DNA from 2 places in the Photorhabdus laumondii genome. Region 1 is predicted to be linked to the other one. Evidence: predicted binding sites of a transcription regulator. Region 1 holds the regulator's gene; the other holds the start of a gene.
What was found. The regulator LexA, encoded in region 1, represses DNA repair genes until DNA is damaged. The targets are predictions, from matches to a motif close to TNCTGTATGTACATACAGNA.
Positions count from the first base shown of each region.

Region 1 (7,607 bases):
AATCATCTGGGGAGAGCCTGGAACGAATGGTCAGCATGCGTTCTATCAGCTTATTCATCAGGGAACTAAACTGATCCCCTGCGATTTTATTGCACCAGCCATCAGCCATAACCCATTGAGTGACCATCACAGTAAATTGTTATCCAACTTTTTTGCTCAGACAGAAGCATTAGCCTTTGGTAAATCTCGTGAGCAGGTGGATGCTGAATTTGCCACCAGTGGTAAAACGGTGGTTGAAGTTGAACATGTTGCACCTTTTAAAGTGTTTGAAGGAAATCGCCCGACTAATTCTATTCTGTTACGTGAAATTACCCCATTTAGCTTGGGGGCGTTGATTGCCATGTATGAACATAAAATATTTGTGCAAGGGGCGATTCTCAACATCTTTACTTTTGACCAGTGGGGAGTTGAATTGGGTAAGCAATTGGCTAACCGTATTTTGCCAGAACTTAAGGATGACAATAGGGTTGTCAGCCACGATAGCTCGACAAATGGGTTGATTAACCGTTTTAAAGCATGGCGTTAGTCACTTCTTCTGAATCAGAAACTTAATTGATATGAGCGAATTATGTTCATCATAATTCGCTTATTTTTGGTCAACAATATTTATATACCCTAAAGATTTCAAGATGCATCGCGACGGCAAGGGAGTGAATCCCCGGGAGCATAGATAACGATGTGACCGGGGTGAGCGAGTGCAGCCAACAAAGAAGCAACTTGAAAGATAACGGGTATAGAATTTGTTATAACTTTTTATTCTGTATACCTGCAACGTGGTATTCTCTGCGGTGATCAATTGTACTGTCGGATGAAAGAAATTTGTCCTAATGGAAAAGCGTATGTCAACTGACTCAATATTAACAACGGTGCCTATTCAGTGGCTTTCGGTGGATTCACCCGTTTTGCCTGATGAGGTTTTAGACTGGTTGATGGAATTGGGCTCAATGACCCGCCGTTTTGAGCAATACTGCAACAGTGTTCGTATCATACCATTCAGAGAATGTTTTATTACCGAAGAACAACTTTCTGATGAAAATGAGCGTTTGCTAACGGGTCAACGATATTGGCTGCGTGAGATCGTACTGTGCGGTGATAATATCCCTTGGCTATTGGGGCGGACGTTAATCCCTGAAACAACATTAACCGGTCCTGATGAAAGTTTGGTTGATTTAGGAACAGTCCCACTGGGGCGATATCTTTTTAGTGGTAATAAATTGACGCGGGACTATATTCATGTAGGGCAGCAGGGGAACCGTTGGGCAAGACGATCATTGCTGAGGTTATCAGGCAAGCCATTATTATTAACCGAAGTCTTTTTACCTGAATCACCGGTGTATAAAAGGTAAAATTTAAAAGAGGGAAGCAGAAGTGGCGGGAAGTATGGCGCAAAGTAAATGGCTGGCCTATTGCCGTTTAATGCGTATTAACAAACCTATAGGTGCATTATTGTTGTTGTGGCCGACTTTCTGGGCTTTGTGGATGGCCGGTAAAGGTATCCCGGATATGCATATATTATTGGTCTTTACTGCGGGTGTATTTCTGATGCGTGCAGCAGGGTGTGCAATCAATGATTTTGCTGACAGAAAATTTGATGGTTATGTTGAACGTACAAAAACACGTCCCCTGCCGAGTGGTGCTATTAGTGAGAAAGAGAGCAAGATCCTATTTGTCGTACTGGCGCTGATTTCTTTTGGTCTGGTTTTAACCCTGAATAAAATGGCTATCTGGCTGTCAGCCGTTGGGTTGGCTCTGGCTTGGCTTTACCCCTTTGTTAAACGGTTTAGCCATTTTCCTCAGTTTGTACTGGGGGCCGCTTACGGTTGGGCTATTCCGATGGGATTTGCGGCAGTTAGTGAGTCCTTACCACTAGAGTGTTGGTTGTTATTTCTGGTTAATATCTTTTGGTCGGTTATTTATGATACACAGTATGCGATGGTTGATCGAAATGATGATCTAAAAATTGGCGTGAAGTCTACCGCCATTCTGTTTGGTCGTTTCGACAAGTTGATTATTGGGTTATTGCAACTCGCTATGCTATTGCTGCTGGTGCTGGTGGGGTATCTGATAAATCTGGGCGGTATCTACTACTGGTCACTGTTGCTTACGGGCACTTTATTTATTTATCAGCAGAAACTGATCGCTGGTCGGGAAAGAGAGCTTTGTTTTCAGGCATTCCTCAATAATAACTACGTTGGTCTGGTGCTATTTCTTGGTATCTTCTTCAGCTATGTCTGAAATATCTGGTGATAACAACCATTATCACCAGAATTTAAGAAGCTTATCCTTCCCTGGCACTCTCTTCGGTATCGTTATGCTCTGGTGGCAAACTGACGCTCTCGATAGTAAGACGAATCTCAGGTGACATTAGTTCACCTAATACCTGATACAGCTCTTGGGTATTTGCTGTAATCGCATTACCACTGTCACTGATATAACCTTCTTCACGCAGTGTATTGACCGACGTAGTAAATACCGCCTTATCAAAGAATTCAGGTGCGTTGATACCATGCAATACCGACAAACGTTGCGCTAACATCCGACTCTCTTTTTCCAGCACTCCCCGGCTGATTACTGGGTTGGCGTTCAGTAAAGAGAGTGTGATGGCATAACGTTGCAGTGTTTCACGGATGCCGGCTGCCAGCAATTGCAGGGGGCGGATACGTGCTGGATTCAGCACCAGCATGCCATGCTCCTTGTTGCAGATAAGGCACTGGCGAGTCAGTTCGTTGATCAGCGTATTAACCACTTCTGGCAGCTCTGTTTTGCTATAACGCATAAACAGCTCGGCTTTAAGGAGTGGATAAATGATTGCGACCTGGCTTAACAGCGCTTCGCGGCTGATACGGCGATGATGAATAACGATGCAGGCAATCAGTGATGGCAGTACTAAGAGATGTTGAATATTGTTGCGGTAGTAGGTCATCAAAACTGCACGATCACGTGGCAGAATGATAATGTCACCCATACTGTCTTTGTCTACCTCGAACTTATCCATTTGCAGAGCGTGTTCTAGCAACTCCTCCGCGGTTTTCTTTGGTACGGTGACATCAGTAGCGTAGGGCGCATTGCGCATGAGCTGTATATAACAATCCAGTTGCTCAAGCAGTTGCTCACGAGTGAGTGCTCGCTGACGCGATGCAAGCAGGGCCGTTGAACACAAGTTAATTGCGTTAGCCGCCGCCGTGTTGTTGATGTTTACCATAATCTTCTCAGACAGTTGATTGACTGTCGGATTGAACCATTCGGGGCGATGGAATTCTATTGGATCAATAGAATCGCGCCAGCTAGGAACATGGTTGTTAAGGTATTGGATCAACGGGATGGGTTCGCCAAAGTTGACGTAGCCTTGCCCCAGATTACGAAGTTTGCGCAAACCACGTATCATCTGGAAAAAGCCCTCTTTCTCTTTGGTTGCCCCACGCAGCTCTTTGGCATAGGTGGCAACTTCCATCACATGCTCGTAGCCGATATAAATCGGAATAATGGTAATTGGGCGTGATTCGCCTCTCAACAGCGCCTGTAACGTCATGGAGAGAGTACCCGTTTTGGGATCGAGTAAACGACCTGTCCTGGAGCGCCCGCCTTCCATAAAGTATTCAACAGAATAACCTCGGGCAAATAATTCACCTAGATATTCCCGGAATATCGTGGCGTAGAGTTTATTACCCTTAAACGTGCGGCGGATGAAAAATGCACCAAGGCGGCGGAATATTGGCCCTGCTGGCCAAAAATTCAGGTTGATGCCCGCGGCGATATGGGGCGGTACCAAGCCTTGATGGTAGAGCACATAAGAGAGCAGTAAATAATCCATGTGGCTACGGTGGCAGGGCGCATAAACCAGTTCGTGGCCATCCTGTGCCAAACGGCGGATGCGTTCAGCATTGTGAACATTGATCCCTTGATACAGGCGGTTCCAGGTCCAACCCAGTACACGGCCTGACAGTCGTACCGTTTCATAAGAGAAATTCGCCGCAATCTCTTCCATCATGTTAATGGCATTCTGTCGGGCTTTCTCATGTGAGATTTTCTTGGTACGGGCCTCATCAGAGACTGCCTTTTCTATTGCTTTTGAAGCCAGCAACTTGTTAAACAGCTCCTGACGAACCGGCAGGCGTGGTCCGACGGCGGCTAGGCGTTGACGTGAATAGTGCATTCGTGCCACACGAGCCAGTTTATGGGCAATAGTCTTGTCAGTGCCATGCTCAGTTGCCATATAGCGCAGAGATACTGTGTTTGAAAAGCGCACGAAACTATCTCGGCCTAGCCAGAGAATGGCAAAGAATTTTTGGATACCATTGAGTAGCCGTAAATGTGGAGCGTTCTGCCCTTCGCGTCCGGGGGAACGGCCGAACATGACAGAAACTGGCAGCAGTTGAATATCCAGATTGGGATTATTGCGATGTAGATCCAGATAAGCATGGAAAATTTTTACGGATTCTTGCTTTGGTGCGCAATAGCGGAATACACGTGGGCCATTATCGATAAATACATAACTGGGAAGTTCAGTGTCACCGATCTCCAGTAAATTTAATGGGTCCGGCAGATCCTGCTCAAGACATTGCTGACGTAATGCCAGTAAGTCTGCTTTAGAGTGATACGGTAGCACGTACAGAATCGGGCGTGTCGTATCGAGCCGCAATTCAGTGATCGGATCTGTAGGGATAAGTTTGCTCTTTACCAGTATTTTTAGTGGTAAATTCAATAATTTATAATATATTTTACGCCAACTTGACATAAATATCTTGAAGCCTCTTGTTAGCAACACGTTGCCAGCATATCAGAAACGGGGGTTGAGATCTGTTGCGTTAAGACAATAATAAGAGTGGAAAGTGTCAAATAACCTCATATTTGGTGTGAATAATTTATGGCGAATCAATCCAAGGGCTTAGCCCGTATCATTAAAGCAATCGTATATTCAGTGAAGGGTATTAGGGCGACATGGCAAAATGAAGCGGCTTTCCGTCAGGAAATAATTTTAGCGATATTGGCTATGATGGTTGCATTTTATCTGGATATCGGCGCTATTGAACGCATTTTACTGATTGGTTCAGTGATGCTGGTGTTGATTATGGAAATCCTGAATAGTGCTATTGAAGCAATTGTTGATCGTATTGGCAGTGAGTTCCATGAATTGTCCGGTCGCGCGAAAGATATGGGATCGGCGGCGGTCTTTCTGACGATGATGTTGTCATTAATTGTCTGGGGAACCATCCTTTGGCACTATTTTATGGCCTAATTTGGTTTAATAATTAGGTATTATATTATAATAGGCTGATTTTCTGCCTTAGTAGGTTCCCAATCGTTATTTAGCTGTATATACTTACATATTGACTGTATAAACAAACAGGGGACGAAATGAAAGCACTTACCGCAAGGCAGCAGCAAGTTTATGACTTGGTGCGTGACCATATTTCGCAAACAGGTATGCCGCCAACGCGTGCTGAAATTGCAGCCCGTCTTGGCTTTCGTTCACCTAACGCGGCTGAAGAGCATTTAAAAGCATTGGCTCGTAAAGGGGTGATAGAGATTGTTGCTGGGGCATCTAGGGGTATCCGTTTGCTGTTGGAAGAATCTGGTTTACCGTTAATTGGTCGTGTCGCCGCAGGTGAACCACTGTTGGCACAGGAGCATATTGAAAGTCATTATCAGGTTGATCCTGCATTGTTTAAGCCAAGTGCAGATTTCCTGCTGCGGGTCAGCGGAATGTCTATGAAAGATGTTGGGATTATGGATGGTGATCTGCTGGCTGTGCATAAAACACAAAATGTTCGTAATGGGCAGATTATTGTTGCTCGCATTGAAGATGAAGTGACGGTAAAACGTTTTAAACAGACCGGAAATAAAGTTGAATTGTTGGCAGAAAACCCCGAATTTAAGCCAATTGAGGTGGATTTGCGTGAACAGGGCCTGACAATTGAAGGATTGGCGGTTGGGGTGATTCGTAACGGCAACTGGTCCTGATAGTAAAATATCAAATTGTTGTTTTTGGAATGGTTAAAGAATTGCAATATTACGGCAGAATCATGTTGTTGAATTTATCGTTGTGATTATCTTAAACGTGATTCTGCGGTTGTTTATTTCAGTCTGGCTCTGCACCAAAAGTAAGTATTTACTTGCTATCTATTTCTTTTTACTTCCTTCAATTCTGTGGTCATGCTGGCATTCATCTCGTTTAATACAGGATTCTATCTCTTCACAAGGTGAACATAAGCCATGCGCTTCGATGACTGTATGGCGTAAACTGAACCCGGCTGTTTTTGCTAACTGTTGGATGGCGGATTCAATGGTTCCACCATCTCGCTCGGTAACAGAACCACAACGATCACAAATAAACATTGCTGAAGTGTGGCTTGGCTGTTCAATATGGTGACATAGGACATAACTGTTGGTGGATTCTATTTTATGAATAAACCCCTGTTCCAACAGAAATTCCAGTGCCCGGTATATGGTCGGCGGTTTAGCCTGTGGTTCTGCTTCCCGTAGCAAATCCAGTAAATCATAAGCACTGATTGCCCCTGGCTGCTCTGAAATGAGACGCAAAACTTCAAGCCGCTGAGGAGTAAAGCGGACTCCACGAGCCTGGCAAATAACTTCGGCCTGTTCCAGTAATTTTTTTTGATTAATCAATTTCATTGCGCCTCTTACAACCAGTACGATGATAATATTGTGATGTTATCATGTTTCTTCAATAGAAAATATTATCCAGAAAAGTTCATTGTGATTGTCCCCTGATGGAGTTAATTTGGCTAAATTGGTACTCAGTAGCAAAAATAATGTTTTCTTGAAGTTTATGATAATACAGACAAGAATTATCGTATATGACAGATAATTTTCGGAAAGGAAGCATTTGTGATGAAAGAGCTTTTACAAAATCAGCCTCATTATAGACAGTTCCCCGTTAAAGGCTATCAGGTAATGAAGCATATTATCTCTGAAAAAAGAAAGTTACCTTTTCTAAGTGCATTATATGCGTTGATTAATATTTTATTTGTAATTGCGGTATGTATGGGTATTGTATTATCTGTAGCAATTGTTTTATTTATAATAGGTAATGTATCTGTCCCTGATACGGACTATTTACTTCTGGCACAAGTAGGTGGTGTAGCATTATTTGGCGTAATGTTACTCTTGGTTATTATTTATCGCATTGTTAAGCGTCCTGAATGGGAACAACGGCGTTATTATCAACAAGCAGGTTTATCTCTTTTACCCGAAGATAAGCGTCAGGTATTACGACTCAATATTGTTGGTGACTATTGGCTAGGTTTTTGGAGTGAAACTCTAGAGCATTATCCTCTACAGTCACGGGTTGCCCATGATAGCTATCGTTACTGTCTGCTGCCATTATCTCCGACTCAGGAACATCAATCCCAATTATACAGCGACTGGGGAATTATTGATGAAGAAGGGTATATGAAAATGCTAACGGGTTTGTGGGAGGGGGTACATTCAAAACATTTTGCTATTGATGCTGCTCTTAGTGATGGGAAAATGTTTAAAGTGCTTGCCAAATTAGTTGAAGTAACACCCGACTATATTCATAAATGTGCCAAACCTATTAATAAGCGCCCTCCTGCATTAGTGTGGGGATTTGATTTATGGCTTGC
Region 1 covers NZ_CP024901.1:5,103,260-5,110,866, reverse strand. Annotated here, with positions in the region: gene pgi (glucose-6-phosphate isomerase) at 1-526, shown strand, start outside; gene ubiC (chorismate lyase) at 840-1,346, shown strand; gene ubiA (4-hydroxybenzoate octaprenyltransferase) at 1,381-2,235, shown strand; gene plsB (glycerol-3-phosphate 1-O-acyltransferase PlsB) at 2,279-4,735, opposite strand; gene PluTT01m_RS22425 (diacylglycerol kinase) at 4,865-5,236, shown strand; gene lexA (transcriptional repressor LexA) at 5,356-5,961, shown strand; gene zur (zinc uptake transcriptional repressor Zur) at 6,121-6,633, opposite strand; gene PluTT01m_RS22410 (DUF1266 domain-containing protein) at 6,853-7,607, shown strand, end outside.

Region 2 (7,607 bases), 2.4 Mb from region 1:
TGGCAATAAATTGCTCACGCAATGCCTGAACCTGATCCCGAACACTAGCCGCCTGTTCGAATTCAAGATCCTGCGCATGCTGGTACATCTTCGCTTCCAGCTCGCGGATTTTGCTTTCCAGCTCTTTGGCAGACAGGTTGCTGAATGTTTCCGCTGTGGCAACCGCTTTACCTCTGCCCTTTCTTTTACCACCCGCTGGCTGCCCAATTTGCAGAATATCATTAATTTTCTTATTCAGACCTTTTGGAACAATACCGTGTTTTTCATTAAATATCTGCTGTTTAGCACGCCGGCGTTCCGTTTCACCAATAGCTTTTGCCATTGAATCAGTGATCTTATCGCCATAAAGGATCGCTTTACCATGCAGGTTACGGGCAGCACGCCCAATCGTCTGAATTAATGAACGTTCAGACCGCAAGAAACCTTCTTTATCCGCATCAAGAATAGCCACCAGAGAAACTTCTGGCATATCCAGCCCTTCCCTCAGCAAGTTAATTCCCACTAATACATCAAACTCACCTAAACGAAGATCCCGAATAATTTCCACACGTTCGACAGTATCGATATCCGAATGCAAATAGCGAACCCGCTCACCGTGTTCTTCCAAATACTCCGTTAAGTCCTCTGCCATTCGCTTAGTCAACGTGGTAACCAGCACCCGTTCATTTTTCACCGCCCGAATACGGATTTCAGACAGTAAGTCATCAACCTGTGTCGCTACAGGACGCACCTCCACTTCCGGATCAAGCAAACCAGTAGGACGCACCACCTGTTCCACCACATCGCCACTGGATTTTTCCAATTCATATTTGCCCGGCGTAGCCGAAATATAAATGGTCTGTGGAGCCAGTGCTTCAAATTCTTCAAACCGAAGTGGGCGATTATCCAGTGCAGAAGGCATACGGAAACCATATTCCACCAGCGTCTCTTTGCGAGAACGATCCCCTCGATACATCCCACCAATTTGCGGGATGGTAACGTGCGATTCATCCACTACCAGCAAACCATCAGCAGGGAGATAATCAAACAGTGTCGGCGGCGGTTCCCCTTCAGTGCGGCCAGAGAGGTAACGGGAATAATTTTCAATGCCGGAGCAATAACCCAATTCATTCATCATTTCCAAATCAAATTGAGTACGCTGCGTAATACGCTGTTCTTCCAGCAGCTTACCATTTGCCAGCAATACCTTACGCCGCTGCTCAAGCTCAATTTTAATCGCTTCCATTGCCTGAATAATACGCTCACGCGGAGTAACATAGTGGGTTTTCGGATAAACGGTGTATCGTGGAACATGATATTGAACCTGCCCTGTTAGCGGATCAAACAGTGATAACCGTTCTACTTCATCATCAAATAGTTCAACCCGCAGGGCATGCTCATCAGATTCAGCCGGAAAGATATCAATCACTTCACCACGAACCCTAAATGTCCCTCGCTGGAATGCCTGATCATTACGAGTATATTGCAATTCAGCTAAACGCCGCAGAATAGAGCGTTGATCAATCATCATACCGTTGGTCAGGTGGAGCATCATTTTCAGGTAACTATCAGGATCACCCAAACCATAAATAGCCGATACAGACGCAACGACAATCACATCTCGCCGCTCCAGCAAAGCTTTTGTCGCGGACAGGCGCATTTGCTCAATATGTTCGTTCACGGAAGCATCTTTTTCGATAAAAGTATCGGAACTCGGCACATAAGCTTCCGGCTGGTAATAATCGTAATAGGAAACAAAGTACTCTACGGAATTTTCTGGGAAAAAGTCCTTCATTTCGCTGTAAAGTTGAGCCGCCAGTGTCTTGTTCGGAGCAAGTACCATCGTTGGTCGGTTTAAATTAGCTATCACATTAGCGACAGTAAATGTCTTACCCGACCCCGTGACCCCTAGCAAAGTCTGGTGGGCAAGCCCATCTTCTAAGCCTTCTTGTAATTGACGGATGGCCTCTGGTTGATCACCCCCCGGTTGGAAGTCAGAATGTAATTTGAACACCTTACTCATCGGTATCTCACTTTCCTAACATTGATTCACATATAATACTGGATATAAAACCAGCTTCAAGTTGGTTTTATAAAAACGGACTCAAATAGGTCACTTCCCTATCAATTAAACATTCGTTGATATCAAAATAAATCCCATTTTATCCCCAAAATTATCTTGATTTTTCTATTTTCTATATGATTGGCTGAAAGGTGACAACATGGGACATCATCACAGGTCAGGCAGGTCTTGATTTTAGTTATCTTATTGATATTTAATACAATTAAAACAAAGACGAGAATAACATCAACCTTGACGAAAGCCGCGTACTTTCTTGCGTCGCGTAACTTTTCTAAGTCTAATACACAAGGTTATCCACAGGAATAGTGGATAACTCTACAAACCCTATTAACTGTACGAGGTTGCAACATCATGCCACAAAATAGGTATCCTCTACCGATAAAAATTTTTACTATTTTTTTAACCTTTATCTCAATACTTCCTCTCAAAAAAATGAATAAATTTGCTGAAAAAGTAAGAATTTTCTCATAGAAATTAAATATCAATAAATTATATTCGTTCAATATTACCCGCATTAAAGATAGATAATTGTCTATTTTTTCTGTAGACTGAGCGAAAAAAACTGTCTTTTCTGCACCAAACAACAGTAAACAATATGGATTAGATTAGAATTTTTATTCAATAAGAAGTAGCCAGTGAACAGTTTCCGTATGAAATCTGTTCTTCAAGAGGGGAGTCGTGTTTTACCTAAGCGGAAATAGGATGCTCTACTTTCAGCAATAGCAGGCTCAAGATCATCAATAGCATTTTTGACTATGCCGATATAAGCAATACCGATATAAACAATGCCGATATAAATTATACCGATAAATATTTACCCAAAAAAACTAGCTTAATTGGCGTGAGTAAAACCCGATTTTTAATTAGGACATTAATATATGTCCTTGATAAATTAATGAATTCACATCAACATATCCTCTATTTTACAAAATGAGCTCCATCGCGACCGCTCAAAAAAAATGATAGATACATAAATATCAAATCGACATAGCCTTCGTAAAACGTCCAATATTCTGCTGGCTATTTTCGATCGAAAAACTTACTTTGTATCTATCATTCACAATTTCAATCGATTGCTGTTCCAAAGCATCTTTATACTGCCATTTCCTGGTGTTTTAACCGTGTTATCATTTTATTAATTTACTAATTTCAGTCCTAATGTTTATTTAACTTCCTCTATTTTCTTGAATATTCCCTAGTGCTAAAAAAATAACCCACTTCCAAACTCGAAGGATAAAGTAGCTCTTCCCCGAGAGATTTATAATAAGAATAATATTTTGTTTGATGCTATCTGATAAACCAAAAACACATCAACACAACTTAACATTATTATAATAAAATCCATAAAGTCAACACAAAAATAAACATAAAGTTCAGTTTTGTGTAAACTTTATAATGAATTTCACTTAATTCCATGATTTAACTTTCGTTTTTAGAATATAAAGGTAAATCCATGAGCCTTTTCTGATATAGGATGTGCTAATATAGATAATCATAAAAATAAGATATTAAAAGTAAAATCAATAAATTATCACAATGGGTGGTTTTTTCACACTGGACAATACCATCAAGTAATATATAGTAATGCTGTTATCTTTATATAAAGGATTCTCATGAAAACGTCTAATGCACAGCGAAAAACAAATATCATTAAAAATATAGAATATTTGATACGTACCCGTGGAGAAACCAAGAGCTCTTTTTCCAATCGAACAGGATTGACCCGTACCACCATTTATAAAATCCTGGAAGGACAAGTCAATAACGTTCAACAATCTACTGTTCTTCGGATTTCCGATTTTTTCGGTGTCTCCTGTGAAGAAATAGAATATTATGACCTTGAACAATTAGAGCGCCTCAATGAAACACTTTCAACCGAAGGCAATAAAAATCCTTCGGCTATCCCTATCGTTCCCCAATCTGAATTTTTAGCCGTTTCTGAGAAAAAAATAGGTCAGCTTGTTACCGAGTATCCGCTGACCTATTTCTTTGGTGATGAATCAAACATGTTGGCTCTTAAAGTCGAATCGGCAATAGAAGATACATTCATACCCGGTGAGGTGATCATCATAAAACGTCCCCCCGCATTAGTCACCAATACGCCATTATTGTATTACGCTAAGGAAATTGGGTTCTTTATCCGGCAAGAGAAAAATGATGACAGCCTCGATAGGAAACCCTACAGAAATGCTCATTTTTTGGGCTATATTGTAGGAGAAAGACTATAAATGACAGCAAATCAAAAGTTTAAGTTACTGGGATTTTCAAGGTATGGTAAATTATCGGCAAATGTCATGGTGCTAGCGACAGGTAAGACCATTACTATGGGGTTAAAAGAGCTCGTTGACAGTGATATTTCAGAAGATCTGAGCAGACATGAGCTCAGTACGATATACCGGAAACTATACAGCCACAGTAATATCGTAACCGCTTATGAACTTGGGGACCGTCATGAACGTTCATGGCAAGCCTATTTACTCATTAGCATCGCACTCAGTGTTATCTATATTTTCTCTACCATATGTGGTGTGAAACCCATTCATATCCCGATCCTTAATATTGTCACGCCTCCTGGGGTTTTTATTTACCCTATAACTTTCTTACTGGTCGATATTCTAAACGAATTCTATGGATTACGTCTGGCAAGAAGAACGATTATTATCTCTTTTGCTGCGAACTTATTATTTGTTCTAGGGCTTTGGGGAACCGCACTGATGCCGGGTGTTCCTGGATGGGAATTTGGTGCGACTTATAATGGAATAGTGAATAGTATCGTATCTGTATTACTGGCATCATCTCTTGCTTATTTTATCTCTGAGAATATAAACTCGTATCTCCTCTGCAAAATAAAATCTCTCACAAACTCAAAGTATCTTTTCCTGCGAGTAATAACCAGTACTGTTATCGCTTCAGCATTCGACAGTATAATATTCTGTTCAATCGCTTTCTATGGTGTTCTCGGCATAGACATCATAAAAGAAATGATTATCGCCCAGTTCCTCATTAAAGTGGCTTATTCTATCCTGGGTGTAGGCCCTATTTATCTGGTAAGGAAGATATTCAGAAATTATATAAATCGACCAGAAGATACACCAGTGAATAAAAAACTCGCTGAAGTATAAATAGAGATAACGTTTTGTCAGAATAGAGAAAAGTCGTTGAAAAGTATCATTTTTATGCCGGAATGTTATTCCGGCATATTGTGCTAAAATAACCCTTTATATATCTATACCCTATGGATTTCAAAATGCATCGCGGCGGCAAGGGAGCAAATCCCCGGGAGCATAGAGAACTATGTGACCGGGGTGAGTGAGTGCAGCCAACAAAGAAGCAACTTGAAAGATGACGGGTATATCATCAACAGTAAAACATAGATATGAATAATGTAATCATTCATCATGACATTGAAAGAATATTCTACCAGATTAAATTTTCAAATTAATTATTCAGTAATTTTAAATCTATATATTCCCCTAAATGATTAAAATATTCTTGCGTTAAATGAGGAATCGTACCTAATAAAGGAGCCGGTAACATCCGCTCTAATGTCGCCAAATATTCTTGCTGACGTTTGCCTGCGGGTTCAACCTCATTAGCTATCCAGCCTGCAAAATGTAATCCTGAACCTATAATAGCCTCCACGGTAAGTATCGCATGATTAATACAGCCCAACTTCACTCCCACTGCCAAAATAACCGGCAGTTGCTCTTTAACCACCCAGTCAGCAAAAGTCACCGATTCTGATAAAGGGGTATACCAACCACCCGCGCCCTCAACTAAAACCCAGTCTGCTTTCTTTTCTAACTGATGTAACCCCATAGACATAACAGTAAAATCAATAGGTTGATTCGAATCATCACTGGCAATATGGGGTGATGTTGCTTCAACAAATACTAACGGATTCACTTCTTCATATTGCAAAGATACAGAACTATTTGCCAGCAATGCCACTGCATCAGCATTACGAACACCTGCCGGTGTTATTTCACTACCAGAAGCAACGGGTTTATAACCTGCTGTTTTATATCCTGCTTTAGTTGCCGCTTGTAACAAAGCGCAACTTACAACTGTTTTCCCCACTTCGGTATCTGTACCCGTCAAAAACCAGCGCTTAGTCACGATGAATCACTCCAAAAACCACCTGATAGCTAAGAGGTAACTGTTCGTTTTCTCGTGGATAAGCCTGTTCCAGAGCAATCAGTCGTCCACGCGTCATCAGTCCTTGCTGTCGCCCATCATGAAGGTGAGTCGCACCAATCCCTTTCAGAGAACCCAATAGCGGCAATATATGAGAATATTGCTGGCGATAAACCTGACTAATAAGACAATGCCGGAACCCTTGACAGGCATCTTTAATTGTCTGTTGCGGCAGGAACTGATTAATATGCTGGTAGTTATCAACCACACTCCAAGCTTGCTTCAATTCATACAATGAACCTTTAGCTAAGGTGGAAAATAGAATTAATCCACCAGGACGGGTTACCCGATAAAGTTCTCTTAAAGCACTGGATAAATCATCACACCACTGAACAACCAGATTACTGAAACAGATATCAACACTGTTGTCAGCAAGCCCTAAATGTTCAATATCCGCTTGTAAATAATAGTCAGCCGCCAATTGCTTACGGGCATGAGCTAACATGCCTGATGCCAAATCCAGCCCAATAACCTGCTTCCCCTGTTGTCGCCAGCGGTGACTAAAAAAACCGGTACCGCAACCTGCATCCAATACTAATTTGCCGGAATGCTCACCAACTTGTTGCATGAGGAATTCACCGGTTTGCTGCTGTAATTTCGCTACCACATCATAATTGGCGGCCGCTCGTCCAAACGCTCCCGCAATCGCCTGTTTATTGGCAAATTCAGCTACGGAACCCATGCAACGCCTCCATCAACATATCAATATCCTGTGGCATATGGCTGGCCGTCAAAGTAATACGTAATCTGGCGCTGCCCGGCGGTACTGTTGGTGGACGGATCGCTTTAACCCAAATCCCTTTTTGTTGCAGAGACTGAGACAAGGACACACTCAACTCATTATCACTCACAATCAATGGCTGAATTGCGGTGGTTGAATCTGTCAGATTGAACGGCAGTTTCTGAGCTTGCCGGCGGAAGTAATTGATATTCTGCTGTAATCGTTGGCGCAATTCATCACCAGATTGTATCTGCCGAACAGCTTCAGAAAGCGCCTGAGCCTGTGCCGGAGGCATAGAGGTGCTGTAGATCAGATGACGGGCATACTGAATTAGGTATTCTGCTGTCTGCTCATCACAAAGCACCGCCGCACCACTCAACCCAAATGCTTTGCCAAAAGTGACAATCAGGATTTCTGGTTTTACTTTCTGTTGCCAGCAGCTTCCCCTTCCCTGCTCACCACAAACACCAATACCGTGAGCATCATCCACCATTAACCAGTTGCCAGAAATTCTGGTTTGCTGATGAATATCGGCTAGCGGTGCGCAGTCACCATCCATGCTGAATACACCTTCGGTTACCACCAGCGTCTTTCCAACACAAGGCGTTGCCAGTAAATTTGCAAGTG
Region 2 covers NZ_CP024901.1:1,779,729-1,787,335, reverse strand. Annotated here, with positions in the region: gene uvrB (excinuclease ABC subunit UvrB) at 1-2,002, opposite strand, end outside; gene PluTT01m_RS07785 (helix-turn-helix domain-containing protein) at 3,676-4,290, shown strand; gene PluTT01m_RS07780 (queuosine precursor transporter) at 4,291-5,184, shown strand; gene bioD (dethiobiotin synthase) at 5,501-6,181, opposite strand; gene bioC (malonyl-ACP O-methyltransferase BioC) at 6,174-6,941, opposite strand; gene bioF (8-amino-7-oxononanoate synthase) at 6,925-7,607, opposite strand, start outside.
Region 2: a site for LexA is predicted at 2,039-2,058, ahead of uvrB (excinuclease ABC subunit UvrB). Genes of this name have one in related genera too.